2 regions of the Bacillus paramobilis genome follow, and region 2 is predicted to be linked to the other one. Evidence: predicted binding sites of a transcription regulator. Region 2 holds the regulator's gene; the other holds the start of a gene.

Region 1 (14,987 bases), 1.3 Mb from region 2:
GAAGAAGTGGTTGAAGCAAGCGAAATAAAGAAGGGAGGACTAGTATTACTTGATGTAAAGAAAAATGAAATTTTAGCGATGGTCAGTAAACCATCTGTGCAGGTGAAGGATGAGCGCTTATATACAACTACACTTGAAAATCAAATGTTAACACCACATTTTCCCGGTTCTGTTTTTAAAACAATAGTTGCAGCGGCAGTGATTGATCAAAATGAAAATGTGTTAAATCGTACATTTAATTGTAATCAAGATTTATATGGTGAAGACCACCCGCAAGTTATGATGGGTACACTTAGTTTTAAAGAGAGCTTTGCTAGAAGCTGTAACAGGACGTTTTCAGAGTTAGGTAACGAGCTAATACAAAAGGATAAGATGGTGTTAGAAACTTACGTAGCAGCTTTAGGAGCCGCTGGTAAGGTTGGATGGAAAGGTTCTGTATTTCATACAACTCATTTTGAGCAAATGCCAGAGGAGAAGAAGGTTACGATTTGGGGTAGTGAAGGAAATAAGAATAGTAAAAAGGCGGTAGCGCAAACAGCAATTGGACAGAAAGATGTACGTATGTCACCTCTAGCGATTGCAAATATGATGGCGACGATTGCTAGGGATGGAGAAAAGATGGAAGTGAAAGCTGTGGAAAAAATAAAGTATAAAAATGGAACGGACTTTTATACTTTTGAAGACCATACATTAGGTGGAAAACAGCTTTCGTATGAAGCGGTGAAAACATTACAAGAGTTATTAAGGGGCGTTGTAACAACGGAGAAAGGAACAGGAGCAGCATTCAGGTCGTTGCCACTAAGTGTCGCAGGAAAATCTGGGACAGCGCAAACAGGAAAAGGGACGAAAGTGAATCGGTGGTTTGCAGGTTATTTTCCGTATGAAAATCCAAGATATGCTTTAGTTGTCGTGGATATAGAAACGAATAGTAGTGAAAATAAAGTTACACCTATTTTCAAAGCTATCGTAGAATCAATCTATCGATTAGAGAATGAAAAGTAATCTTGCAATTCATAGTGAAATGTTTTCATTTCGTGAAAATATTATTGTAAATGTTCAACCTTTCTAGATTTAATGTTACAATAGCAAGTATGAAAAACTGCATGGAGGTTTGAAGAATGGCAGGAGGATCTAGATTCCAACAGAAACAACAAAAACGTCGTCAAAACGGTGTTTTAAATATTGCAATTGCAATTGTATTAATATTAGTAGCTATTGTATCATATCAATTGTTTGTTCCTGAAAGAAAAGAACAAGCGTCTTCTAGTGATAAAAAAGTAGCTCAGCAAACAACGAAAGAGAATAAGGCTGAGAAAGCTAAAGGTAAAGAAGAGACGAAGAAGAACGAGCAAGATAAGGCAGATGCTAAGAAGCAGGAAGAAGAGAAGCAAAAGGCTGAAGAAGAACAGAAAAAAGCTGAAGAAGAAGCGAAAGCTAACGAGAAAGTATCAGCTGAAAAAACACAGCCAAAGGCAACTGACGCTTATACGAAACCTTCTTGGAAGCCAGTAGGTACAGAGCAAGGTGCAACACCTGCGATGACGTTTAAAAAAGGTACAGCAGATTGGAATGAGATGAATCAAGCTATTTCAGCTGCAATTGACGTTCCAGTAGAGCAATTAGTTATCCATAGAATTGGAAATAACGGTAAGAATAAAGCTTACGGTAACGTACAAGATAAACAATCAGGCAAAAAATATTATGTGAATATTGATTGGGTAGACAATGAGGGCTGGAAACCAGTACTTGTTCAAACTCTAAACTAAAAAAGAGAAGCTCCTTAGGGGCTTCTCTTTTTTAGTTAGCGTAATTTCTTTAATTTAAAATGAACAACCGCGCTATAATATGGTCTTTTGCTTTCGGGATCCATAACCATTTGATGCGAGATGTGATGAACTTCAAGCATAAGTGCTTTATTATTATCGATTTGTTCACTAATTTTTCGTTCCAAAGAAGCTAAGTCTCCTGCTTCGAAAAACTCTACTTTATCTTCTAACATTTCAAAGGTAAATGACACGAAGACGACCCCTCTCCTATGTAATCAACTATAGTGTAACAAAGAAAAGAAGGAAATACCATGTACATTTCAATTGACATTTTTGGAAAGAGGGCATATTATACTGATAAAACCGATAAGAAAAAGGGGAATTTTTATGGGTACAGAATTTAATGGTTTATTTGATGAGTGGGCTCATACGTACGACTCATTTGTACAAGGCGAAGATATACAATATAAAGAAGTTTTCGCCCGTTATGAGGACATTCTAGAGGATGTAGTTAACAAGTCATTTGGTAATGTATTAGAATTTGGTGTTGGTACAGGTAATTTAACAAATAAATTATTACTTGCTGGCCGCACAGTTTACGGTATAGAACCGTCACGTGAAATGCGCATGATTGCAAAAGAGAAATTACCGCAAGAGTTTTCCATTACAGAAGGTGATTTTCTTTCGTTTGAAGTCCCAAATTCAATTGATACCATAGTAAGCACCTATGCATTTCATCATTTAACAGATGATGAAAAAAATGTAGCGATTGCGAAGTATAGTCAATTGCTAAACAAAGGTGGTAAAATAGTGTTTGCTGATACGATATTTGCAGATCAAGATGCATATGATAAAACTGTTCAAACAGCAAAACAAAGAGGTTTTCATCAGTTAGCAAACGATTTGCAAACGGAATACTATACACGTATTCCAGTCATGCAGTCTATTTTTGAAAACAATGGCTTCCATGTAACGTTTACGAGATTAAATCATTTCGTTTGGGTAATGGAGGCAACTAAGCAATAGAAAGAGGGATTAGATTGAGAATTGCTGTAATTGGAGCAATGGAAGAAGAAGTACGTATTTTACGTGACAAATTAGAACAAGCAGAAACAGAAACGGTTGCGGGTTGTGAATTTACGAAAGGACAATTAGCAGGACATGAAGTAATCTTGTTAAAGTCTGGTATTGGTAAAGTAAATGCAGCGATGTCAACGACAATTTTATTAGAAAGATATAAGCCTGAAAAAGTAATTAATACTGGTTCAGCTGGTGGCTTCCATCATTCTCTAAATGTTGGAGATGTAGTTATTTCAACAGAAGTTCGTCATCATGACGTAGATGTAACAGCATTTAACTATGAGTATGGTCAAGTACCAGGAATGCCGCCTGGATTCAAGGCTGATGAAGCATTAGTTGCATTAGCTGAGAAATGTATGCAGGCAGAAGAAAATATTCAAGTTGTAAAAGGTATGATCGCAACAGGTGATTCATTTATGAGTGATCCGAACCGCGTTGCAGCAATTCGTGATAAATTTGAAGATCTTTATGCAGTAGAAATGGAAGCAGCAGCTGTTGCACAAGTATGCCACCAATACGAAGTTCCGTTTGTTATTATTCGTGCACTTTCTGATATTGCTGGTAAAGAATCAAATGTTTCATTTGATCAATTTTTAGATCAAGCAGCTCTTCATTCTACAAACTTTATCGTAAAAGTACTAGAAGAGTTAAAGTAATGTAACAAAAAGGCAACTGTCTCATATAAAGAAAATACATACAGTTGCCTTTTCTTTATTGGCAAATAAGGGGGAGAACACGATGAATGTATATCGTGGAGTTCATGAGTTGATTGGTCATACACCAATTGTAGAAATTACTCGTTTTTCACTTCCGGAAGGGGTCCGTTTATTTGCAAAGCTTGAATTTTATAACCCAGGTGGAAGCGTTAAGGACCGTTTAGGAAGAGAATTAATCGAAGATGCTCTAGAAAAAGGGCTTGTTACCCAGGGTGGAACAATTATTGAACCGACTGCTGGAAATACTGGTATTGGACTGGCACTTGCAGCGTTACAACATGATTTACGCGTTATTGTTTGTGTACCAGAGAAATTTAGTATTGAAAAGCAAGAACTAATGAAAGCACTAGGTGCAACGGTCGTGCATACACCAACTGAGCAAGGAATGACCGGTGCAATTGCAAAAGCAAAAGAATTAGTAAATGAAATACCGAATTCATACTCTCCAAGTCAGTTTGCGAATGAAGCAAACCCACGTGCTTATTTCAAAACATTAGGTCCTGAACTTTGGGATGCACTGAACGGAGAGATTAACATATTTGTTGCTGGAGCAGGAACTGGTGGTACATTCATGGGGACTGCATCTTATTTGAAAGAAAAAAATGTAGATATAAAAACGGTTATTGTGGAACCAGAAGGGTCCATTTTAAATGGTGGTAAAGCTGGTTCGCATGAAACCGAAGGGATTGGCCTTGAATTCATCCCACCATTTTTGAAAACATCTTATTTTGATGAAATTCATACAATTTCTGATCGAAATGCATTTTTACGAGTGAAGGAATTAGCCCAAAAAGAAGGACTGCTTGTTGGGAGCTCGTCAGGAGCAGCATTTCATGCAAGTTTACTGGAAGCAGAGAAAGCGGCGCCAGGTACAAACATTGTAACGATTTTTCCTGATAGTAGTGAGCGCTATTTAAGTAAAGACATATACAAAGGATGGGAATAAAAAATGAGAGCAAAGACAAAGTTAATTCATGGTATTCGCATAGGAGAACCTTCAACTGGATCTGTAAATGTACCGATTTATCAAACAAGTACGTACAAACAAGAAGCAGTTGGTAAGCATCAAGGATATGAATATTCACGTACAGGGAACCCAACACGTGCAGCTTTAGAAGAAATGATTGCTGTATTAGAAAACGGTCATGCTGGTTTTGCATTTGGTTCAGGAATGGCTGCTATTACAGCTACAATTATGTTGTTCTCAAAAGGTGACCACGTTATTTTAACAGATGATGTGTATGGTGGAACGTACCGCGTTATCACGAAAGTATTAAATCGCTTCGGTATTGAGCATACATTTGTAGATACAACAAATCTAGAGGAAGTTGTAGAAGCAATTCGTCCAAACACGAAAGCGATTTATGTGGAAACACCAACGAATCCATTACTGAAAATTACTGATATTAAGAAAATATCTACTCTTGCTAAAGAGAAAGATTTATTAACAATTATCGATAACACATTCATGACGCCATATTGGCAGTCGCCGATTTCTTTAGGAGCAGACATTGTACTTCATAGTGCAACGAAATATTTAGGAGGTCATAGTGACGTAGTTGCAGGCCTAGTAGTTGTAAATAGCCCGCAATTAGCAGAAGACCTTCACTTTGTACAAAACTCAACAGGAGGCATCCTTGGCCCGCAAGATAGCTTCTTACTACTTCGTGGTTTAAAAACATTAGGAATTCGAATGGAAGAGCATGAAACGAATTCACGTGCAATTGCTGAGTTTTTAAATAACCATCCAAAAGTAAATAAAGTATATTATCCAGGTCTTGCCTCACATCAAAACCATGAATTAGCAACAGAACAAGCAAATGGATTTGGTGCTATTATCTCATTTGATGTAGATAGTGAAGAAACATTAAATAAAGTACTAGAGAAATTACAATACTTTACACTTGCTGAAAGTTTAGGAGCAGTAGAAAGTTTAATTTCTATCCCATCTCAAATGACACATGCATCAATCCCAGCAGATCGCCGCAAAGAATTAGGAATTACAGATACATTAATTCGTATTTCTGTCGGTATTGAAGACGGTGAAGATTTAATTGAAGATTTAGCACAAGCGCTAGCATAATAAAAATGCACTGCTAATATAGAGCAGTGCATTTTTATTATATTATTTTGTGAAATATTTCACAAAATAGACATACACAAACGAAATAATTTCATGTATATTAAGTTCATGAAATGTTACTCACGAACAATCTTGTGAAATTATTCACAAACAATGAGGTTCATGTAGGAAAGCAACTCTATTTTTTTGCGCTAATCGGGACTTATTATGACCTATAGGGTCTTATTTAGTCCACGATAGCAGAATAGGAGGAATTTACATGGTAGTCAAAGAGAAAGTTGTAAATGAAATGCAGGAAGTAAAAGAGATGATTGATACGTTAGTGAATAACGGTCAAAAGGCCTTACAAGCATTAGAAAGTTTTACACAAGAGCAAATTGACAACATTGTTCATGAAATGGCATTAGCAGGTGTTGATCAACATATGCCGCTTGCCAAGTTGGCTGTTGAAGAAACGGGTCGTGGTGTATATGAAGATAAATGTATTAAAAATATTTTTGCTACTGAATATATTTGGCATAGCATAAAGAAAGATAAAACAGTAGGGATTATTCACGAAGATCCTCATGAAGAAATAATAGAAATTGCAGAACCTGTCGGTGTAGTAGCTGGGGTAACGCCAGTAACGAATCCAACGTCGACAACAATGTTTAAAGCATTAATCGCGATAAAAACGAGAAATCCAATTATTTTCGCATTTCATCCTTCAGCACAAAACTGTTCCATTGCAGCGGCGAAAACAGTATATGATGCAGCGGTGAAGGCGGGTGCACCAAAACATTGTATTCAGTGGATTGAAAAACCTTCTGTAGAAGCTACGAAACAATTAATGAACCATGAAGGTGTTGCGCTTGTTTTGGCAACTGGAGGAGCAGGTATGGTGAAATCAGCTTATTCTACTGGAAAACCAGCGCTAGGTGTAGGTCCTGGTAATGTACCATGCTATATAGAGAAATCAGCGCATATAAAACGGGCTGTTAATGATTTAATTTTATCAAAAACATTTGATAACGGTATGATTTGTGCATCAGAACAAGCAATCATTGTAGACAAGGAAATTTATGATGATGTGAAAACAGAAATGATTGCAAACAATTGTTACTTTGTAACAGAAGAAGAGAGAAGAAAATTAGAAAAGCTTGTTATTAATGAAAATACATGTGCAGTAAATAGTGATATTGTAGGGAAATCAGCACAGTACATTGCCGCATTAGTTGGAATTACTGTGCCTGAAAATACAAAAATGCTTGTAGCTGAAATACAAGGTATCGGAGCAGCATATCCACTATCTCGTGAGAAACTGAGTCCAGTATTAGCTTGTGTAAAAGCAAATTCACAAGAAGAGGGACTTACATATTGCGAAGACATGTTAGACCTTGGTGGTTTAGGACATTCAGCAGTTATTCATTCTACAAATAAAGAAGTACAAAAGCAGTTTGGATTACGTATGAAAGCTTGCCGTCTTATTGTAAACGCCCCTTCATCACAAGGTGGAATCGGTGACATATATAATGGATTTATTCCATCACTTACGCTTGGTTGCGGTTCGTATGGGAAAAACTCAGTTTCTCAAAACGTAACAGCGACGCATTTATTAAATATAAAAAGGTTGGCAAATAGAAAAAAGAATATGCAGTGGTTCAAATTACCACCAAAAATTTATTTTGAAAAACATGCGACAGCATATTTAGCAAATATGCCTAACATTTCACGTGCATTTATTGTAACGGATCCAGGAATGGTTGAGCACGGATATGTAGATACGGTTACGCATTATTTACGTAAACATGCAAATGATGTAAAAGTTGAAGTTTTCTTTGAGGTCGAGCCAGATCCATCAGATGAAACTGTCTTTAAAGGTGCGGAAATGATGAGAAGTTTTAAGCCAGATGTAATTATTGCACTTGGTGGTGGTTCAGCGATGGATGCAGCGAAAGGGATGTGGCTTTTCTATGAGCACCCAGAAACAACATTCTATGGAATTAAACAGAAGTTTTTAGATATAAGAAAACGTACATGTAAATATCCGAAATTAGGAAGTAAGGCACAGTTTGTTGCCATTCCAACAACATCAGGAACAGGATCAGAAGTGACACCATTCGCGGTTATTACAGATAAGAAAAATAATATAAAGTATCCACTCGCAGATTATGAATTAACGCCAGATGTAGCAATTGTTGATCCACAGTTTGTAATGACAGTACCGCCACATGTAACAGCAGACACCGGTATGGACGTATTAACGCATGCAATCGAGGCGTATGTGTCTGTTCTAGCAAATGACTATACAGATGGATTAGCATTAAAGGCCATTGATCTCGTATTCAAATATTTACCAAGAGCATTTAAAGATGGAAATGATGAAGAAGCACGAGAAAAAATGCATAATGCTTCTGCAATCGCAGGGATGGCATTTGCAAATGCTTTCCTAGGTATTAACCACAGTTTAGCACATAAAATTGGACCAGAATTTCATATTCCGCATGGGCGTGCGAATGCAATTCTTATGCCGCACGTAGTTCGCTATAATGCTATTAAGCCAAGAAAACACGCATTGTTCCCAAAATATGAGCACTTCGTAGCTGATGAACGCTATGCACATATTGCGAGAATGCTCGGTCTTCCAGCGAACTCAACAGTAGAAGGTGTGGAATCACTCGTCCAAGCAATTATTGAACTTGGAAAAAGTTTAAATATTAATATGAGTATTGCGGGACAAGGAGTTGCTAAGGACCAGTTTGAAGAGGTTGTTGGATTATTAGCAGAAAGAGCTTTTGAAGATCAATGTACAACAGCTAATCCAAAATTACCTCTTATTTCAGAGCTGAAAGAAATTTATATGGAAGCATATAAAGGAGAGTAATGCTTATGAAAGAGTCGCAATAAAGCGGCTCTTTTTCTTTTGGAAAACATCTCCCAGAATGTCTGTATTTACTTGTCTTTAAGTGTAATAGAATATGATACAGTGAAATGGAGGAGTGAGAATATGATGAAAGAATTACAAGAAAAAATAGCAGATTATACTCGGTTCGGACAAATCCTTCTCGCTGTAAGTACATTGTTAATGGTTGGCTTGTTGATTCCGAGTGGAGCAAAAGAAGCAATACAATCTTTTGTTATGATGGGGAGCATCGTTATATTTTTAAGTTTATCCTTCTTTTTCTTCCAGCGTGTGAAAGTGATGCGAGACGAGTTAGAGGGAAACGAATGTGAATAATATTGATAAATAGAGCGTTACAAAAAGAAGGAATCTTTTTTGTAACGCTTTGTGTTTTTTCTAGAAAATGTATGCGTTTTATATTGACAATGATAATCCTTATCAATTAAAGTAGAATAGTAGTTAATGATTATCATTATCAGTTAGAGGTGGAAGAATGAAAAAATCTATTACGCTATTCACAGCGATTTTATCTATTTTTTTCTTGTTAATAGGTTGCAATGCAAAGGAAAACGAAAAAGCATCTGCAACAAAAACAGAAAAAGGAAAAGAGAAAATCGAAGTTACCGACCTGTCAGGAAGAAAGGTAACATTCGATAAAGTGCCAGAGAGTTTTGCAACATTAAGTATGGGAGACATGAATATTATTCATGCGTTAGGCGGAAAAATAGTAGGTCGTCCGGATGCAAAAATAACGCTTCCAGAGGATATAAAGAAAGTACAAGTAATTGGGAATGCGCATCAGCCGAATTTTGAGCAAATTGCTAGCTTAAAGCCGGATGTACTTATTGCTAATAATGGGTTTCAAAAGAATGTTCCAACGGTGGAAAGACAAGGAACGAAAGTAATGATTTCTTCTGCAAATTCTGTACTAGATATTCAAAAGAATATTGAACTATACGGAACGATTATGAAGAAAGAAGATAAAGCAAAAGAACTTAACCAAAAAATTAATAATCAAATGAAGACATATGAGAAAAAAAGCGATGTAAAAGCATTGCTAGTGTATGGGGCACCAGGTACGTATTTAGCAGCATTACCAACATCTTTATCAGGTGATATTTTAGAAAAAACAGGCGGGAAAAATATTGCAGCTGATTTTCCGGAAATGAAGGAATATCCGCAATATGCGCAGCTAAGTGTAGAACGTATTATTGAGGCAAATCCAGATGTGATTTATTTAATTACACATGGAGATCCAAATAGCGTTAAAAAAGCATTTGAAGGCGAAATGATGAAAAATGAAGCGTGGAAAAATTTAGATGCAGTAAAACAAAATCGTGTAGTGATTTTGCCACCAGACTTATTTGGATCAAATCCTGGAACAAAAGTTACAGAAGCGATGGACTTTATGTATAAAAGTATACAAGATGTAAGGAAATGATACGTATGGAAAGTAGTGAAGTGGTAAGGGAAAAGGAACATCCTTTTGCGAAAAAAAGATGGATAATAGCAGTTACCTTAGTAGTATTAACGATTTTAGGTCTTTTTTACGGCCTTTTCGCAGGAAGTTTATCCTTTTCATTACGAGATATTCTAACAGGGATACAAGATGAAGGTTCGACGGTTCATCGAATTGTATGGGACCTTCGTATACCGAGAGTGCTAGTTGGATTTATAGTAGGAACGTGTTTAGCAGCATCTGGTGCCCTGCTACAAGGGGTTATGAGAAACCCTCTTGCAGACCCTGGTATAATTGGGGTTTCATCTGGAGCAGGCCTTGTAGCAATTGTAATTATGATTTTATTCCCTCAGCATATGGCTTTTTTACCGCTCGGAGCGTTTTTAGGAGCTTTCATAACGGCGATGGTCATTTATGCTTTATCATGGCAAAAGGGGGCACCACCTTCAAGGATTGTCTTAGTAGGTGTGTCAATCAATGCATTAATTGGTGCAGCCACGTCAGCGTTAATGTTATTACATAGTGATAAAGTACAATCCGTGTTGCCATGGTTAGCAGGTGGCATTGGTGGTGTAAGTTGGGCACATTTAAACATGATTATTTATTATGCAATATTCGCTATTATATTAGCCTTCTTTGGTATTAAACATATTCGAGTATTAATGCTTGGAGATGAAATGGCGAAATTATTAGGTCATAACGTGGAGAGAAGCCGGTTTTATTTAATAGTCGTAAGTACATTATTAGCTGGAATTGCGGTTAGTGTTTCTGGTCTTATTGGATTTGTCGGTCTTGTCGTACCACATATGTTACGTTTATTAGTTGGAAATGATTATAAATATTTATTGCCATTATCATGTCTTGGCGGAGGGATATTACTTGTTTTCGCGGATGCGATAGCTCGAAGTTGGTTCGATCCAATTGAATTGCCTGTTGGTATTTTATTATCCTTCTTAGGCGGTCCGTTCTTCTTATATTTAATTCATAGAGGAGGAAAACGAAGTGATTTCCGTTAACAAAGTGTTTTACGCACACTCTGAAAGATTTCAAATGCAAAATATGAATGTACATATTAAAGCTGGAGAGGTCGTTAGTTTAATTGGGCCGAATGGATCTGGGAAATCTACTTTGCTTCGTTTAGTGGCAAGACTACTTAAACAAAGCGAAGGGGATATCATTCTAGATGGAAAAAATATTCATACGATGAAAAGTGCCGATGTAGCGAAGCAATTAGCGATGTTACCACAAATGCATGATCATCAATTAGATTTAACAGTGAAAGAATTAATCGAATTTGGAAGAGGCCCTCATAAATCATGGAGCAGTCGCTTAAATAAAGAAGATGAAGAAATTGTTGATTGGGCATTGTCTGTTACAAATCTTGAAGGGTATGAATATCATCTTTTACAATCTTTATCAGGAGGAGAAAGACAACGTGCCTGGATTGCAATGACGCTAGCACAGCGTACAAATGTTTTATTATTAGATGAGCCAACAACTTTTTTGGATATCGTTCACCAATTGGAAGTAATGGAACTTGTGAAACGATTAAACGAGGAGTTTGGCATGACAATTGTAATGGTTTTACATGATATTAACCAAGCGGCTCAATATAGCGATCGTTTACTTGTATTAAAGCAAGGGCAGCTTCAGTATGACGGTATACCAGAAGAAGTGTTATGTCATGAAATGTTTCAACGTGTGTTCGGCATCGAGGTAGATATTTTTCAAGGAAGCGACAAGCCATTTTTTACACCGAAAAGAATTTCTAAAAGGAGAGAGGCGCGATGCGAACAGAAGAACGTATTACCACTGAGTTAGTAAGGGAATTTGTTATGGTAGCTCACGGAGATTTAGAAAAAGTACAAGAACTGTTGGCTGAATCGCCAAGCTTACTTCATGCCTCTTACAATTGGGGCGGATCAGATTGGGAAAGTGCATTAGGAGCAGCGGCACATGTAGGTCGTAAGGATATTGCTCTCTATTTACTAGAAAAGGGTGCTCGAATGGATATTTTCGCGGCCGCTATGCTTGGGGAATTAGAAGTTGTACAAGCTATTTTAGTAGCACAACCAGAGGCATTGCGTGCATCGGGTCCACATGGTATTTCTCTGCTTCAACATGCACGAATGGGTGGAGAAAAAGCACAGCGTGTATTTGAGTACTTAACGGTGCTCTCCTAATGACCGCAAAGGTTCTTATGTGCGGTAAACTTTTCACTTTCATATAATTGAAAAGTTTACCGCCCGTTAGAACGGGATAAGTATCTAGTATATTTGAAAATCCTACACCCCCCTCAATTGTAGTTTTCTTTATGCTAGTTATGATATGGATGCAGTAGACAATATTTGTCTACTGCCTTTTTTAATTCTTCTGGGATTGAATATTCTGTATTTTATTGTTGGTTCCTTTATAATAGACAGTAACATTTAGTATATATTCAAAACATGGTCGTGTAGTTAAGTACAAACGAGTGGGAAGGAGTGCAGAGATGTTTCATACAGATCGTTTACAAATTCGTAAATATACAATGGATGATTTACAGTTCTACGCTTCGCTATGGGGAAATGAGAAGGTAATGCGCTATATTGGAAATGGGACGTTAAAAACATATATGCAATGTAAAAAAAGTTTGGAGGAGTGGGTGATTCCTAGCTATAAAAACGGTCTCGGTTTATTTGTATTGATTGAAAAGGAAACGGGAATACGAATTGGTCATGCAGGATTAGTTAAGCAGCAAATAGATGGAAAAGAGGAAATTGAAATTGGTTATTGGTTATTACCTAAATATTGGGGAAAAGGGTATGCGAAAGAAGCAGCGGCAGCATTTCGAGATTATGGCTTCCAAGCGTTACGAATGAATAAATTAATTTCTCTTATTAATCCGGATCACCCCGCCTCCATCTTTGTTGCTAGAAAAACAGGACTTAGTTATGAGAAAACAACTTCATTTCATGGGATGGATGTTCTCGTTTATTCCATTAGGCGCATTGGATGAAAAAAGGTTAATTGCATCTTTTGAAGAATGGTATATAAAAATAAAGGGGGGATTACATGTACATTTATCATAATGGACTTATTATTCGTGAGGGAACGAATGGTGTACCTGCATATGCAATTAAAACTTTATTCGAAGATGCCGGTTGGAGCAATGATGATATCCCTTCCTGGCAAATTGAAAAATTCACGCTAGCATTTGAAAATTCAACATGGGCGTTCACAATTTGGGATGAAGAAGAGATGGTTGCAATGGTTAGGGTCATTTCTGATGGAATCATGGTCGCGAACATAGTAAATTTAGTTGTGAAATATGAATATAGAGGGAAGGGGTTAGGCAAGAAACTTGTCGCTCTTTGTTTGCAAAAGCTACCACATGGCGACTGGTTTGCACATACATCCGCGAGTAATTTTGATTTTTATAGAAGTTGTGGTTTTGAGGTGAGAGAGCTATCGAGCAATGGAACATGTGCGTATTATGGGTATCAAATAGCAAAAAAAGATGGGCATCGATAAAGAGAAAAAGGCTCGATATTCTAATAATATAAACTGAACTAAGACGCATTTTATGATAAAATAAAAGAAAATTCTGTTTATTATTAGGGGGATAAAAATGAGTATAAAAGTTGGGGATGTATTTAAATACGAAAGAAGATTTACTGAGGAAGAGGTTTTTGAATTTGCAAATATTACAGGAGATAAAGGTAGGCATCATATGGAATATGATGAAAATGGACGTTTAATGGTTCATGGTTTATTGACTGCTAGTATTGGAACGAAAGTAGGCGAAGAATTACATTACATAGCAAGAGAATTAGTAAGTGAGTTTATTAGACCGGTTTTTACAGGGGATACGATCACTTGTGAATTGACTTTAACAAATGTTGAACAGATGGAAGGATACAAAAAGGTTTCAATCGAGTCGGTTTATCGCAATCAACACGAAAAGACTGTACTAGTTGGGACAAGCTATGGAGTTATAAGGGGATAAAAAAGAAGCCTAATTTACAGGCTTCTTTTTTATTTAATAAACACGTTTTCGATTTTCTGCATGACTAGAGATGAGTAATAATGCCGTTTCTTCTCCTATATTACGCACGATATGAGGAACACATGCATTCCAAGAGAAAGAATCACCTTCTTCTACAATTGCAATATCTTCTCCGTGTTGAACTTCTAGTTTTCCGCGTAATACGAGGTGACACTCTTCCCCCTCATGGGCATTTGGTGAGTTTTCTTTTGGAAACCCAGCAGGAATTTCTACGAGATTTAGGCGGAGGCCACCTTGCTCTGCAACATGTTCAATTCTTTGTTCATCTTTTCCGTATACACTATATTTACGCTCTACCTTTTTGACAACTTTCAACCGATCTTTTTGTTCTAACAATAAATAGGGAAGAGGAACGTTTAAAAAATTGGAGATCGTTTCTAAAGTTGAGATAGATGGTGAAGTTTTATTATTTTCGACCTGACTCATAAATCCTTTAGAAAGACCTGTTCCCTCACAAATTTGTGCGATTGTTATGCCTCTACGTTGACGAATTTCACGTATTGCAGAACCAATATTCATAAAATCAAGCTCCTTTTTGTAAACAACTATTTGTATCATAGCAAAAAAAATATATATTTTCCCAGTGAAAATGAATTGACGAATAAAAAAAAGTAGTGTATGTTTTGTAATGTAAATAAAAGTTTTGTATAAGAAAACTATAAAGGAGAGAATGAAATGAATCAACATATCGGTAACTTAATTATTCGTATCGTGTTAGGGGTAACGTTCTTTATGCACGGTTTAACAAAATTCCAATCGGGGATTGACAATATTGCAGGGTGGTTTACAAGCATTGGTTTACCAGGAGGACTTGCATACGGCGTAGCAACAGCGGAAGTAGTTGGTGGTATATTGTTAATTCTAGGTTTAGGAGTAAGATATATTGGATTATTATTTGCACTTGTTATGGTTGGAGCAATTGTGAAAGTAAAATGGTCAGCTGGTTTATTAGGA
Region 2 (14,987 bases):
AAGTAGGAGTCTGCAGAAGATGGATATGATATTTAGAAAGATGGAACTCGAGGATATCGCTCAAATTGTAGCTATTGAAGAAGCGTCTTTTTCAACTCCTTGGACTGCAGATGCCTTTCACCGTGAGTTAACGACGAATGAACATGCACATTATGTTGTGCTAGAAAAAGATGGTCGTGTAATTGGGTATTGTGGATTGTGGATAATTATTGATGAATCACATATAACAAATATAGCTATTTTGCCAGAATACAGAGGTCAAAAGCTAGGGGATGCTTTATTGAAAGAAGTTATTTCCGAAGCGAAAGATTTAGGGGTAAAAACGATGACACTTGAAGTACGTGTATCAAATGAAGTAGCAAAACAGTTATACAGAAAATACGGATTTCAAAATGGTGGAATTCGTAAACGATACTATGCAGACAATCAGGAAGATGGTCTCGTAATGTGGGTGAATATATAATGGAAAAAAATACGATTATACTTGGTATTGAAACAAGTTGTGATGAAACAGCAGTAGCAGTTGTTAAAAATGGAACGGAAATTATTGCGAATGTCGTTGCATCACAAATTGAAAGTCATAAACGTTTCGGCGGAGTTGTACCAGAGATTGCATCCCGTCATCATGTAGAAGAAATTACAGTTGTGTTAGAAGAAGCTTTAAAAGAAGCAAATATCACATTTGATGATATTGATGCAATTGCTGTAACAGAAGGACCTGGTTTAGTAGGAGCGCTTTTAATAGGAGTAAATGCAGCGAAAGCAGTAGCTTTTGCACATGATATTCCTCTAGTTGGTGTTCATCATATCGCTGGTCATATTTATGCGAATCGTTTAGTAAAAGAAGTTCAATTTCCACTACTATCACTTGTTGTATCTGGTGGGCATACAGAGCTTGTTTATATGAAAGAACATGGTTCATTCGAAGTGATTGGTGAAACAAGAGATGATGCAGCTGGAGAGGCATATGATAAAGTAGCTCGTACGTTATCTATGCCATATCCAGGTGGTCCTCATATTGATCGCCTTGCACATGAAGGAGAACCAACAATCGATTTGCCTCGTGCATGGCTAGAACCTGATTCGTATGATTTCAGTTTTAGTGGATTGAAATCAGCAGTTATCAACACTGTGCATAACGCAAAACAACGCGGGATAGAAATTGCACCAGAAGATTTAGCAGCAAGTTTCCAAGCGAGTGTAATAGATGTACTTGTAACGAAAGCATCCCGTGCAGCAGAAGCGTATAACGTAAAGCAACTGCTGCTAGCTGGTGGAGTAGCTGCTAATAAAGGACTTCGTGCACGTTTAGAAGAAGAATTTGCACAAAAAGAAAATATTGAGCTACTTATTCCTCCGCTATCTTTATGCACAGATAATGCAGCCATGATTGCAGCGGCAGGTACAATTGCATATGAACAAGGAAAACGTGCTACATTAGCTTTAAATGCAAATCCAGGATTAGATATTGAAGCATAGTTATACACAAAATTAACCACAGCTTGTGGATAAAACCCATATTATCTGTTGATAATGTGGGTTTTACTGTGTATATAAAATGTTGATAACTTTTTTGCCAATTGTGGATAATGTGGAAAAGTTATTTTGGAGTTTATTTTACAAAGGTGGATATGTGTATAAACTTGTGGATAAATCAGATGAAGTCTGACCTTTACATGTATTCTTTTTCGGGAAATAAATAACAAGAAGATATCTCTAAAAAACATTTTGAAATACGCTCTTATGATAGGAGTGATTAACAATGTCAAACTTTGTCGGTAAATCGATATGTCGTGTCGAATTGTTTATACAATATGACGTTCATCCCAACTGGAAGACAAAAAGGATGTCGCATAGTCAAAAATCCTGACTTATGAGACATCCTTCTTATTCATACTCTTATAAATGCAATTCTTCCCATTCTGCCATACATGCATCAAGTTGCTCTTGTAGTGTTTGCTTTTTCGTTGTAATTTCACTAGCCTTTTCATAATCTGCATATATTTCTGGTAAGCAAAGTTGATCTTCTAACGTAGCAATTTCTTCTTCAAATTCTACAATGTTTTGTTCTAGCTCCTCAATTTTTCGGGTGCGTTGACGTTCTAATTGTTTACGCTCTTTTTCTTCGAGATAATTTAATTTTTCTTGAGCTACAGTTTTTTGAACAGGTGCTTGGTTTTCTTGCTGTTCTTGTTGTTCAAATGCTGCGCGTTCAATCATTTCATTTTTCTTTTCAACGTAGTAATCGTAGTCACCTAAATATTCCTGTGCACCTTCTGTTGATAACTCAACAACGGTCGTCGTTACACGATTAATAAAGTAGCGGTCATGTGAGACAAATAGAAGGGTGCCTGGATAATCAATTAAAGCATTCTCCAAAATCTCTTTACTATTTAAATCAAGATGGTTCGTAGGTTCATCAAGAATTAATAAATTCGATTTTTGCATCATAAGTTTTGCAAGAGCTAATCGAGCTTTTTGTCCACCACTAAGAGAAGATACTGGTTTTAGTACATCATCCCCTGTGAATAAGAAGTTACCTAATATCGTACGAATTTCTTTTTCAGGCTGCAGTGGATATTCATCCCATAACTCATTTAAAACTCGCTTAGAAGATGTTAAGTTTGCTTGTTCTTGATCATAATAACCAACCGAGACGTTGGATCCGAAAGAAACATCACCATGTAATAGTGGCAACTTATTCACAAGTGATTTTAATAATGTCGATTTCCCGATTCCGTTTGGACCAACTAAAGCAACACTATCCCCGCGAGTTAAGCGCATTGTTACATGTTCAATAATTGGATCCTCATCATAGCCGATAGTTGCATCCTTTACTTGTAAAACATCATTTCCACTTTGTTTTTCGATATCGAAGTGGAAGGAAGCTGACTTAGAATCACCTAATGGTCTTGTTAATAATTCCATTCGGTCTAATTGTTTACGACGGCTTTGGGCACGTTTTGTCGTCGATGCACGTGCTATATTTTTTTGAACGAAGTCCTCAAGCTTAGCGATTTCATCTTGTTGTTTTTCATAACGTTTCATTTCTTGCTCGTATAGCGCTGATTTTAAGTCTAAATATTTACTGTAGTTACCAACAAATCGTCTGCTTTCTTTATTCGAAATTTCATATACTTGTGTAACGAGTTTATCTAAGAAATAACGGTCATGGGAAACGATTAGTATTGCGCCAGGATAGCCTTGTAAATATTGTTCAAGCCATGTTAATGTTTCGATGTCTAAATGGTTTGTAGGCTCGTCCAAAATAAGTAGGTCCGGTTTCGTTAATAATAATTTACCGAGAGCTAAGCGTGTTTTTTGTCCACCGCTTAATGTAGAAATCGTCGTCTGGTGCGTTTCAACTGGGAAGCCAAGCCCACTTAAAATTGAACGAATATCTGCTTCGTACTGATAGCCACCTTGATCTTTATAATTTAATTGTAATTGGTCATAGTCAGCTAATAATCTTTCATATGTAGCCTCGTTTGAAAAGTTTTCTTCTTTGCCCATTTCTTGCTCTAGCCTTCGAAGCTTTGTCTCCATTTGCTGCAGGTGTGTAAAGACGGTTAACATTTCATCCCAAATTGTTAAAGACGTTTCTAACCCGGTATTTTGAGCTAAGTACCCGATTGAGACATCTTTTGGTTTTATAATTTCGCCGCCATCATGAGATAGCTCACCAGCTATTATTTTTAATAACGTAGATTTACCGGCTCCATTTCGTCCGACTAATGCGATACGATCTTTCGTTTGAACTTCCAATTTTATGTTTGCAAGAATCGTTTCTGCACCGTATAATTTCGAAAGCGCGTTTACTTGTAATAAAATCAATGTTTTCACCTCAAATAATTTCTTAACTTTGCCATGTTTATATTTCTCAATCATACTAAAAATAGTGTATAGTTTAAAATAAAGAGAGAATACTTCTTCTCTTTATTATACAGGGAAATTCATGAGTGCTAAACTTCTGTATTTGATTCAAGTATATGAATAAAGATAGGAAGAGAGGAGAGGTTATATGGATCAGCAAAAAATTCCACAGGCCACTGCCAAACGATTGCCTCTATACTATCGATTTATCCAAAACTTATCTCTTTCTGGTAAGCAACGTGTTTCATCAGCCGAATTGAGTGAAGCGGTAAAGGTTGATTCCGCAACGATTCGAAGAGATTTCTCATATTTTGGAGCGTTAGGGAAAAAAGGTTATGGATATAACGTAAATTATTTATTATCATTTTTCCGTGAAACACTCGACCAAGATGATATAACACGTGTAGCACTTATTGGAGTAGGTAATTTAGGGACCGCTTTCTTACATTATAATTTCACGAAAAACAATAATACAAAAATTGAAATGGCGTTTGACGTTAGTGAAGAGAAAGTCGGAACAGAAATCGGGGGCATTCCTGTATATCATTTAGATGAATTAGAAGAACGTTTATCAACTGATATACAAGTGGCAATATTAACAGTACCCGCTACAGTAGCACAACCTGTAGCAGATAGATTGGCAGAAACGAATGTGCATGGTATTTTAAATTTCACACCAGCACGCTTAAATGTGTCAGACAATATAAGAATTCATCATATTGATTTAGCGGTAGAGTTACAAACACTTGTTTACTTTTTAAAGAATTATCCACAATAAAACGCAGAGGAAGCGACCTCTGCGTTTTATTATTGTTTTTTCTTTGTGAATTTAACTAAGATAAGGCGAAGTGCCAAATTAAAATCAATTGTTGCCATAACTGCAAATAGTATTGTCCACATATTCCAGATTGTATCTGTTACGTTCGTAATGGCGAAGCGTGTAAAGATACACCCTAGAAGGAAGTACAATGCAGCCATGAACAATGGTGAGTTTCTCATACTAAAAATCCTCCGATAAAGCCTTGCATTTTTTCAGCTTCTTTAATCATTTCTTGAATTTGTTCATTGCTCATTAAAACTTGAGCAACTGCAACTAATGTATTCATAGCAACATGAGCTGCGATAGGGACGATAATACGCTTCGTTTTTACATATAAAAAGGCGAATACGAGCCCCATAGAAGTGTATACCAATAGGTGAGTAAAATCAAAATGAATTGCTGCGAATACGAGAGAACTAATGATAGCAGCAATAAAGAAGTTAAACTTCTTATAAAGTGTACCAAATAAAATTTTTCTAAATACGATTTCTTCCAAGATAGGTCCTATTATAGATATGACGATAAGGAACCAAGGTGTCGTCCTAGCAATATCCATAAGTCTCGCTGTATTTTCTGATCCAGGTTTAATTCCTAATAAACGCATTTCTATCATGCCGGCAATACTTTGCGAGAAAAATGCTAAGAAGAAGCCGATAAAAATCCAACCAATCGTAGCTGGAATAGTAGAACGCGTTGTATCTAAACGTCTGTCGCGAATATCTGTTCTAAGTAACCAAAGTACGATACATAATGCAATAAAGAAGCTAATGATTGCCCAGTGGCCAGTTATGAGTTGAAATTTCTCTTCTCTAGTAAAGCCCCTGTTATCATAAAGTCCAGTTTTCAGCAGAAGTGGTAATCCAGCAATGGATGATAACTGCATTAAAATGTATGTAACGATAATCCACCAATATTGTTTTTTCAAATGGTTTAACCATCCTTTCTAACTCTAGTGTATGAGATAAGGTAGGATAACATGTAAATATGCTACCTACGATATAAACCTCGCTTAAATTATGTTTTTTTCGTAAATCCGTATTTGAAATTATAATAGAAGACAGGAGAAAGTTGTGTGTATAGCGAAAACAACTTAGGGTGTCCTTTCATATTGTAACATACGAGTAGTGGAAACAACGATTCATATAGTAAAGGTAGAAGAAGAGGGACTCTATATAGAAAAAGTGTATAGCTGAATTTGCGAAAAAATTATGATTTTTTTACTTGCAAAAGAAATTGAGATTATTTATTATTATAAGTGTGTTAGCACTCGGGTGACTTGAGTGCTAATAAATAAAATTTACATAACAAAATGAGGAGGTTATTGTTCATGCTAAAGCCATTAGGTGATCGCGTTGTAATTGAGCTTGTTCAAGCAGAAGAAAAAACAGCAAGTGGTATTGTATTACCAGACACTGCAAAAGAAAAACCACAAGAGGGTAAAGTTATTGCAGTAGGTACTGGTCGAGTGCTTGAAAATGGTGAGCGTGTTGCTTTAGAGGTAGCAGCAGGTGATCTTATCATCTTCTCAAAATATGCAGGTACTGAAGTGAAATACGAAGGTACTGACTACTTGATTTTACGTGAAAGTGACATTTTAGCAGTTATCGGTTAATTATATAAATCTTAAAAAATCCAAGGGGGTCAATTATTATGGCAAAAGATATTAAATTTAGTGAAGAAGCACGTCGTTCGATGCTTCGCGGTGTCGACACTCTTGCAAACGCAGTAAAAGTAACGCTTGGACCAAAAGGTCGTAACGTTGTACTTGAGAAAAAATTCGGTTCACCACTTATTACAAATGACGGTGTAACAATCGCAAAAGAAATCGAATTAGAAGATGCATTCGAAAACATGGGTGCAAAATTAGTAGCAGAAGTTGCTAGCAAAACAAATGATGTAGCTGGTGACGGAACAACAACTGCAACTGTATTAGCACAAGCTATGATTCGTGAAGGTCTTAAAAACGTAACAGCTGGTGCGAACCCAATGGGTCTTCGTAAAGGTATCGAAAAAGCTGTTACTGCTGCAATTGCAGAATTAAAAGAGATTTCTAAACCAATTGAAGGTAAATCTTCTATCGCACAAGTAGCTGCTATTTCTGCAGCTGACGAAGAAGTAGGTCAATTAATCGCTGAAGCAATGGAGCGCGTTGGTAACGACGGCGTTATTACTTTAGAAGAATCTAAAGGATTTACAACAGAATTAGACGTAGTAGAAGGTATGCAATTTGATCGTGGATATGCATCTCCTTACATGATTACTGATTCTGACAAAATGGAAGCAGTTCTTGATAACCCATACATCTTAATTACTGATAAGAAGATTTCTAACATCCAAGAAATCTTACCAGTATTAGAGCAAGTGGTACAACAAGGTAAACCACTTCTTATCATCGCTGAAGACGTAGAAGGCGAAGCTTTAGCTACATTAGTAGTGAACAAACTTCGTGGTACATTCAATGTAGTAGCTGTTAAAGCTCCTGGATTTGGTGACCGTCGTAAAGCAATGCTAGAAGATATCGCAATCTTAACTGGTGGCGAAGTAATCACTGAAGAATTAGGTCGTGATTTAAAATCTGCTACAATTGAATCTTTAGGACGCGCTGGTAAAGTTGTTGTAACGAAAGAAAACACAACTGTAGTTGAAGGTATCGGAAATTCACAACAAATCGAAGCTCGCATCGGTCAAATCCGCGCGCAATTAGAAGAAACTACTTCTGAATTCGATCGTGAAAAATTACAAGAGCGTCTTGCAAAACTTGCAGGTGGCGTAGCAGTAATTAAAGTAGGTGCAGCAACTGAAACTGAGTTAAAAGAGCGCAAACTTCGCATTGAAGATGCACTTAACTCAACTCGTGCAGCAGTAGAAGAAGGTATCGTTGCAGGTGGTGGTACTTCACTTATGAACGTATACACGAAAGTAGCTTCTATCGTAGCTGAAGGCGATGAAGCAACAGGTATCAACATCGTACTTCGCGCACTAGAAGAGCCAGTTCGTCAAATCGCAATCAACGCTGGTCTAGAAGGATCTGTAGTTGTAGAGCGTCTAAAAGGCGAAAAAGTAGGCGTTGGTTTCAACGCAGCTACTGGCGAATGGGTTAACATGCTTGAAACTGGTATCGTAGATCCAGCTAAAGTAACTCGCTCTGCACTTCAAAACGCAGCATCTGTTGCAGCTATGTTCTTAACAACTGAAGCTGTAGTAGCTGACAAACCAGAACCAAATGCACCAGCAATGCCTGACATGGGCGGCATGGGCATGGGCGGTATGGGCGGAATGATGTAATTCCGTTTGCTCGAAAAACATCCATTTCTATATAGAAATGGATGTTTTTTTATGTTTTTTAGAAAAGGAAATGAATTTCTGTAGAATTTTGTCGCTTTCTCTCTTGACCATATCGATACTTCATTGTTAGAATCTAGGAAGATAATATAAAACAATCCTTCATATATCCTCGATGATATGGTTTGAGAGTCTCTACCGGGTTACCGTAAACAACCTGACTATGAAGGCAGTGCGTCTTATATTTATAAAGAGCGGAAGACTATCTTTCTTTATAAAGCCAGACCCCTGCCTTTTCTTTGTTATGAGACTAGAGGCGGAGGACTGGCTTTTTTTATTATATTAGTAATGCTTTTTGCCAAATTGGTGAAAATATTTATATACGAGAACTAACGTTGGGGTGATTATTTTGAAGAAGCAGCATGATACAATTATCGTTTTAGATTTTGGGAGTCAGTACAATCAGTTAATAGCACGTCGAATTCGTGAGTTCGGTGTATACAGTGAACTTCATCCACATACAATTACTGCAGAAGAAATTAAAGCAATGAATCCAAAAGGGATTATCTTCTCTGGTGGACCAAATAGTGTATACGGTGAAGGCGCATTACATTGTGATGAAAAAATCTTTGAACTAGGATTACCGATCTTCGGTATTTGTTACGGTATGCAGCTTATGACACAACACTTCGGTGGTAAAGTAGAACGTGCAAACCACCGTGAGTATGGAAAAGCTGTTCTTAAAGTAGAGAACGAATCAAAATTATATACGAACCTTCCAGAAGAGCAGGTTGTATGGATGAGTCATGGTGACTTAGTAACTGGTTTACCTGAAGGATTCGTAGTAGACGCAACAAGTGAGTCTTGTCCAATTGCTGGTATGAGCAATGAAGAGCAAAACTTATACGGTGTACAATTCCACCCAGAAGTACGTCACTCTGAGCACGGTAACGATTTAATTAAAAACTTCGTATTCGGCGCATGTGGTTGTTCTGAAGGATGGAACATGGAGAACTTTATCGAAGTAGAATTAGAGAAAATTCGTGAAACTGTTGGAGACAAAAAAGTACTATGCGCACTTAGCGGCGGTGTAGACTCTTCTGTTGTAGCAGTGTTAATTCATAAAGCAATCGGCGACCAATTAACATGTATTTTCGTTGACCACGGCTTACTTCGTAAAGGTGAAGCAGAAGGCGTTATGAAAACATTCAGCGAAGGCTTCCACATGAACGTTATTAAAGTGGATGCACAAGAACGTTTCATGAACAAGTTAAAAGGTGTAGAAGATCCAGAACAAAAACGTAAAATCATCGGTAATGAATTCATTTACGTATTTGATGATGAAGCTTCTAAATTACAAGGTATGGACTTCCTAGCACAAGGTACACTTTACACAGACATCGTTGAAAGTGGTACAGCAACTGCACAAACAATTAAATCTCACCATAACGTTGGTGGACTTCCAGAAGACATGCAGTTCAAATTAATTGAGCCTTTAAACACGTTATTTAAAGATGAAGTACGTGTATTAGGATCAGAACTAGGAATTCCTGATGAAATCGTATGGCGTCAACCATTCCCAGGTCCTGGTCTTGGTATTCGTGTATTAGGTGAAATCACAGAAGAGAAATTAGAAATTGTTCGTGAATCTGATGCGATTTTACGTGAAGAAATTATTAAAGCGGGCTTAGACCGTGAAATTTGGCAATACTTCACTGCCCTTCCTGGTATGCGTAGCGTAGGTGTTATGGGTGATGAGCGTACTTACGATTACACAGTAGGTATCCGTGCAGTAACATCTATCGACGGTATGACAGCTGACTGGGCACGTATCCCTTGGGACGTATTAGAGAAAATCTCTGTACGTATCGTAAACGAAGTAAAACACGTTAACCGTATCGTGTATGATGTAACGAGTAAGCCACCAGCAACTATTGAGTGGGAATAGTATTATAAAAAGATCCATCTATCGCTCATGCATAGATGGATCTTTTTTTATTTCCAAGTATAATACGAACGAAAATATAAAAGTTTATAAAAATGTTCGTTTTTAAATTGACAAAAATACTTTCAAGAGTTAATATGAGTATGTAATTCAAACGAAAAGTGAATATTATGCCGTCGTATAATATCGGGGATATGGCCCGAAAGTTTCTACCTAGCTACCGTAAATGGCTTGACTACGAGGCGTTTTTATAAAGGTGAGGGGAATCTTATCTTTATTCATAGAACGCTTCCATGTATATGCAATGGAAGCCTTTTTTATTTTTAATAGATAAAAGAGGGCTAGGCAGATTACGGCGAGTAATCATATAACGGGGGAAACGTAAGATGAAACGCTATTTTCAGTTTGATGAACTCGGAACAAATTATAAAACAGAGTTCATAGCGGGTTTAACGACATTTTTATCTATGGCTTATGTACTATTTGTCAATCCTGCTACGCTGTCACTTGGAAATGTTAAAGGGTTACCGGCAGGTACAGGAATGGATCCAGGTGCAGTATTCGTTGCTACAGCATTAGCAGCGGCGATTGGTTCGTTAATTATGGGGATCTTCGCGAAGTATCCGATTGCTTTGGCACCGGGTATGGGAATTAACGCGTTCTTTGCTTATACGGCAGTGTTAACGATGGGTATTCCGTGGCAAACAGCAATTGCTGGAACATTAATGTCAGGTATTATCTTTATTATTCTTACAGCTTCAGGTATTCGTGAAAAAATCATTAATGCAATTCCATCGGAGTTAAAGTTTGCAGTAGCGGCAGGTATCGGATTGTTCATTGCATTCCTTGGATTCCAAAATGCCGGAATTATCGTGAAAAATGATGCTGTTCTTGTTGGATTGGGGGATTTAACAAAGGGCACAACGTTACTAGCAATCTTCGGGGTTGTTACGACAATCATCTTCATGATTAAGAAAGTTAATGGTGCAGTGTTCTACGGTATGATTCTTACAGCGATCTTAGGAGTAGCAACAGGATTGATCGATACTCCGAAAGCTGTAGTGGGAGCAATACCGAGCCTAGAACCGACGTTCGGTGTGGCGTTAACGCACTTTGGAGATATTTTCACTGTTCAAATGGTAATTGTTATTATAACGTTCTTCTTTATCGATTTCTTTGATACAGCAGGTACACTTGTAGCGGTTGCGAATCAAGCTGGATTAATGAAAAACAATAAATTACCACGTGCAGGAAAAGCGTTATTTGCAGATGCGATTGCAACTGTAATCGGTGCGATCCTAGGTACATCAACAACAACGTCTTACATTGAATCTTCTGCAGGGGTAGCAGCGGGTGGACGTTCTGGATTTACAGCAGTTGTAACAGCAGGATTCTTCTTGCTGGCACTATTCTTCTCGCCGTTATTAAGTGTTGTAACACCAGCTGTAACGGCACCAGCTTTAATTATTGTAGGAATCTTAATGGTTTCATCTTTAGGTGAAATTGATTGGAAGAAATTCGAGATTGCAGTACCAGCATTCTTTACAATCATTTCAATGCCACTTACGTATAGTATTGCGACAGGGATTGCAATTGGGTTTATCTTCTATCCAATTACAATGGTAGTAAGCGGTCGTCGTAAAGAGATTCATCCAATTATGTATGTTATGGGAGTTTTATTCGTACTATATTTCATCTACGTTCGTAAATAAAAGGGGTTTTTGAAAGGTCTAGACTTAAGGGGAGTCTAGACCTTTTTTGCGTCTTCAGAAAATCTTAAGGATTTCCGAGCGTTTTTCTTCAGAAGTTTTCCTATAATAGAAGTTAGGGATTAAAAAAGTGATGGGGGAGATATTGTGGCAAACGAAACAATACTTGTCGTAGATGATGAAAAAGAAATTAGAAATCTTATTACAATCTATTTAAAGAATGAAGGATATAAAGTATTGCAAGCAGGGGACGGAGAAGAAGGATTACGTTTACTAGAAAAAAATGAAGTACATCTCGTCGTATTAGATATTATGATGCCGAAAGTAGACGGTATTCATATGTGTATGAAAGTAAGAGAATCGAAAGAAATGCCAATTATTATGCTTTCTGCGAAAACGCAAGATATGGATAAAATTTTAGGGTTAACAACAGGTGCAGATGATTACGTAACGAAACCATTTAATCCGTTAGAGTTAATTGCAAGAATTAAATCTCAGTTACGTCGTTATATGAAGATGAATGGTTTTTCTATTCAAAATGAGGACGAGTTAGAAATTGGAGAGATGAAAATAAACATCTCAACCCATAAAGTCATTGTGGATGGAGAAGAAGTGAAACTGACCCCAAGGGAGTTTTCTATTTTAGAATTACTGGCTCGTAATCCGGGTATGGTCTTTAGCGCGGAACAAATTTATGAAAAGGTTTGGAACGAAAGGTCTTTCCAGTCGGATAACACGGTAATGGTTCATATTCGGAAAGTGCGTGAAAAGATTGAAGAGAATCCAAGGAAGCCAATATATATAAAAACAGTATGGGGAGTGGGGTATAAGATTGAAAAAGATATTTAATCCATTTACTTATGTGAGGAAAATTCGAGAATTAATTGGAAAGATAGTGAAGAGTGTGAAACGGAGTATACGAATTCAACTTATTACTGCATTTACTGCTTGTGCGTTATTAGGGCTTTTGTCAGCGAAGGCAGCAGCGCCGTTTTTTGAGAATGCGAATCGAGAGGCGACGATCGATTATCGGAATGGGATGGAACAAATTAACCAACAAGCTCAAAGTGTGGCGAATAGTTCAGTTCATGAAAATAAATTAGAAGCTATCTCAAGTATGATTGAAATAGAGAATCAAAATTTAGAACGAGACTCTAGAGCTTTAAAAGTATTAGTTACTGACGAGAGTGGTAAAGTTTTATATAAAACAAAGCAGGCACAAGAAGAGCAAATTGATTTGCATAATACAATTCGTAATGCATCATCGTTTGCGATTAATTATATGAATGGTAGAAAAGAATTTGAAAGTACGAGAAAAGAATTTATAGCTTTTGCACCTATTACAATAGAAGATAAGAATTTATACATGTTTGTTAGTGGGATTCCAGAAGGTGAAGTAATATATGATACGCAAGAAGGGCCGTTTCCATTTTTCATAGGTGTACTCGTATTCATTTTCTCTTTCTTCTATATAACAAAGAGAAAGATGAAGCAAATTGAAGCGATGGCACAAGGTGTAAAGGAAATAGAAAAAGGAAACTTAGCGTACCGTATTGAGAAAAAAGGTGAAGATGAGATTGCGTCTTTAACTGAGAATATTAATAATATGGCAGAAGAGCTTATGAATAATATAGAAAAGGAACGTAAATTAGAGAAGCAAAAGAACGAGCTTATTACGAATGTATCTCACGATTTACGTACACCACTGACTTCTATTATGGGTTACTTGCGATTACTTCGAGATTCTAAATATGAAAATAAAGACCAACATGATGAATACACGAGAATTGCTTTTGCAAAGTCGGAGCAGCTAAAGAATTTAATAGAAGATTTATTTGAGTATACGAAGTTAACAAATGAGCAAGTTATATTAGAAAAACAAGAGGTTTGTATAAATGAGTTATTAGAGCAATTAATAGAAGAGTTAGTACCGCAAGCAGAAGAGCATGGACTTACGTTTGTTAAGAAGTTTCCTGAGGAACGTGCCTATGCAGCGGTTGATTCGGAAAAGATGGTTCGTGTATTTGATAATTTATTAATGAACGCGATTAAGTATAGTAAAGATGATGGGGAGATAAAAGTTTCTCTTCAAAGGCAGCGCCGGGATATACAAATTGTAATTGCGAATCATAGTGAAGAGTTTACGAGAGAAGAGTTAGGGAGTTTGTTTGAACGTTTTTATAAGAAAGATCAATCTAGAAGTAGAGTAACAGAAGGATCGGGACTTGGATTGGCGATTGCGAAAAGTATTGTTGAGTTGCAAGGTGGTAGTATTCGAGCGGAATATGAAGATGGTATTATTCAGTTTATTGTCTCATTACCAATTATAGAAAAATAATAAACGTATAGAATGCTATATGATAAAAAGGCTTATTTAAAAAGAAATAAGCCTTTTTATATTTTTTTAGAAAAACATATTGACGATTGTGGGTTAGGGGTGTAATATAGGATAAGTCGCCGATGCAATAACGCAGAACGCGGCAAACGAAATAAAAAACTTAGTTGACATTAACTAACGAAGATGTTAACATAAGGGAGTCGCAAATGAGCGACCAAGTAGTTCTTTGAAAACTGAACGAAACAAACAACGTGAAACGTCAATTTTTATTTTTAGATGCTAGACAAACTAACTTTATTGGAGAGTTTGATCCTGGCTCAGGATGAACGCTGGCGGCGTGCCTAATACATGCAAGTCGAGCGAATGGATTGAGAGCTTGCTCTCAAGAAGTTAGCGGCGGACGGGTGAGTAACACGTGGGTAACCTGCCCATAAGACTGGGATAACTCCGGGAAACCGGGGCTAATACCGGATAACATTTTGAACTGCATGGTTCGAAATTGAAAGGCGGCTTCGGCTGTCACTTATGGATGGACCCGCGTCGCATTAGCTAGTTGGTGAGGTAACGGCTCACCAAGGCAACGATGCGTAGCCGACCTGAGAGGGTGATCGGCCACACTGGGACTGAGACACGGCCCAGACTCCTACGGGAGGCAGCAGTAGGGAATCTTCCGCAATGGACGAAAGTCTGACGGAGCAACGCCGCGTGAGTGATGAAGGCTTTCGGGTCGTAAAACTCTGTTGTTAGGGAAGAACAAGTGCTAGTTGAATAAGCTGGCACCTTGACGGTACCTAACCAGAAAGCCACGGCTAACTACGTGCCAGCAGCCGCGGTAATACGTAGGTGGCAAGCGTTATCCGGAATTATTGGGCGTAAAGCGCGCGCAGGTGGTTTCTTAAGTCTGATGTGAAAGCCCACGGCTCAACCGTGGAGGGTCATTGGAAACTGGGAGACTTGAGTGCAGAAGAGGAAAGTGGAATTCCATGTGTAGCGGTGAAATGCGTAGAGATATGGAGGAAC

What was found. The regulator Rex, encoded in region 2, represses fermentation and respiration genes when NADH is low (regulators of the CRP and FNR family bind a similar motif). The targets are predictions, from matches to a motif close to TTGTGAAATATTTCACAA.
Region 1: the regulator Rex is predicted to act here: its motif matches at 5,693-5,710, upstream of adhE (bifunctional acetaldehyde-CoA/alcohol dehydrogenase).

The regions. Positions count from the first base shown of each region.
Region 1 is NZ_CP151108.1:1,073,237-1,088,223, forward strand. Features, by position in the region: gene AABL52_RS05570 (peptidoglycan D,D-transpeptidase FtsI family protein) at 1-1,002, shown strand, start outside; gene AABL52_RS05575 (YrrS family protein) at 1,119-1,766, shown strand; gene AABL52_RS05580 (YrzA family protein) at 1,802-2,017, opposite strand; gene AABL52_RS05585 (class I SAM-dependent DNA methyltransferase) at 2,154-2,792, shown strand; gene mtnN (5'-methylthioadenosine/S-adenosylhomocysteine nucleosidase) at 2,807-3,502, shown strand; gene AABL52_RS05595 (O-acetylserine dependent cystathionine beta-synthase) at 3,585-4,508, shown strand; gene AABL52_RS05600 (bifunctional cystathionine gamma-lyase/homocysteine desulfhydrase) at 4,512-5,645, shown strand; gene adhE (bifunctional acetaldehyde-CoA/alcohol dehydrogenase) at 5,905-8,508, shown strand; gene AABL52_RS05610 (YrhC family protein) at 8,635-8,862, shown strand; gene AABL52_RS05615 (ABC transporter substrate-binding protein) at 9,020-9,967, shown strand; gene AABL52_RS05620 (FecCD family ABC transporter permease) at 9,973-11,001, shown strand; gene AABL52_RS05625 (ABC transporter ATP-binding protein) at 10,988-11,806, shown strand; gene AABL52_RS05630 (ankyrin repeat domain-containing protein) at 11,773-12,168, shown strand; gene AABL52_RS05635 (GNAT family N-acetyltransferase) at 12,477-12,983, shown strand; gene AABL52_RS05640 (GNAT family N-acetyltransferase) at 13,040-13,498, shown strand; gene AABL52_RS05645 (MaoC/PaaZ C-terminal domain-containing protein) at 13,596-13,973, shown strand; gene AABL52_RS05650 (helix-turn-helix domain-containing protein) at 14,007-14,552, opposite strand; gene AABL52_RS05655 (DoxX family protein) at 14,709-14,987, shown strand, end outside.
Region 2 is NZ_CP151108.1:5,014,257-5,029,243, reverse strand. Features, by position in the region: gene tsaB (tRNA (adenosine(37)-N6)-threonylcarbamoyltransferase complex dimerization subunit type 1 TsaB) at 1-6, shown strand, start outside; gene rimI (ribosomal protein S18-alanine N-acetyltransferase) at 20-463, shown strand; gene tsaD (tRNA (adenosine(37)-N6)-threonylcarbamoyltransferase complex transferase subunit TsaD) at 463-1,479, shown strand; gene AABL52_RS25570 (ABC-F family ATP-binding cassette domain-containing protein) at 1,900-3,834, opposite strand; gene AABL52_RS25565 (redox-sensing transcriptional repressor Rex) at 4,022-4,651, shown strand; gene AABL52_RS25560 (YdiK family protein) at 4,681-4,872, opposite strand; gene AABL52_RS25555 (CPBP family intramembrane glutamic endopeptidase) at 4,869-5,618, opposite strand; gene groES (co-chaperone GroES) at 6,021-6,305, shown strand; gene groL (chaperonin GroEL) at 6,344-7,978, shown strand; purine riboswitch at 8,118-8,219, shown strand; gene guaA (glutamine-hydrolyzing GMP synthase) at 8,385-9,923, shown strand; purine riboswitch at 10,077-10,178, shown strand; gene AABL52_RS25535 (NCS2 family permease) at 10,307-11,632, shown strand; gene AABL52_RS25530 (response regulator transcription factor) at 11,777-12,478, shown strand; gene AABL52_RS25525 (ATP-binding protein) at 12,462-13,967, shown strand; rRNA gene AABL52_RS25520 (16S ribosomal RNA) at 14,262-14,987, shown strand, end outside.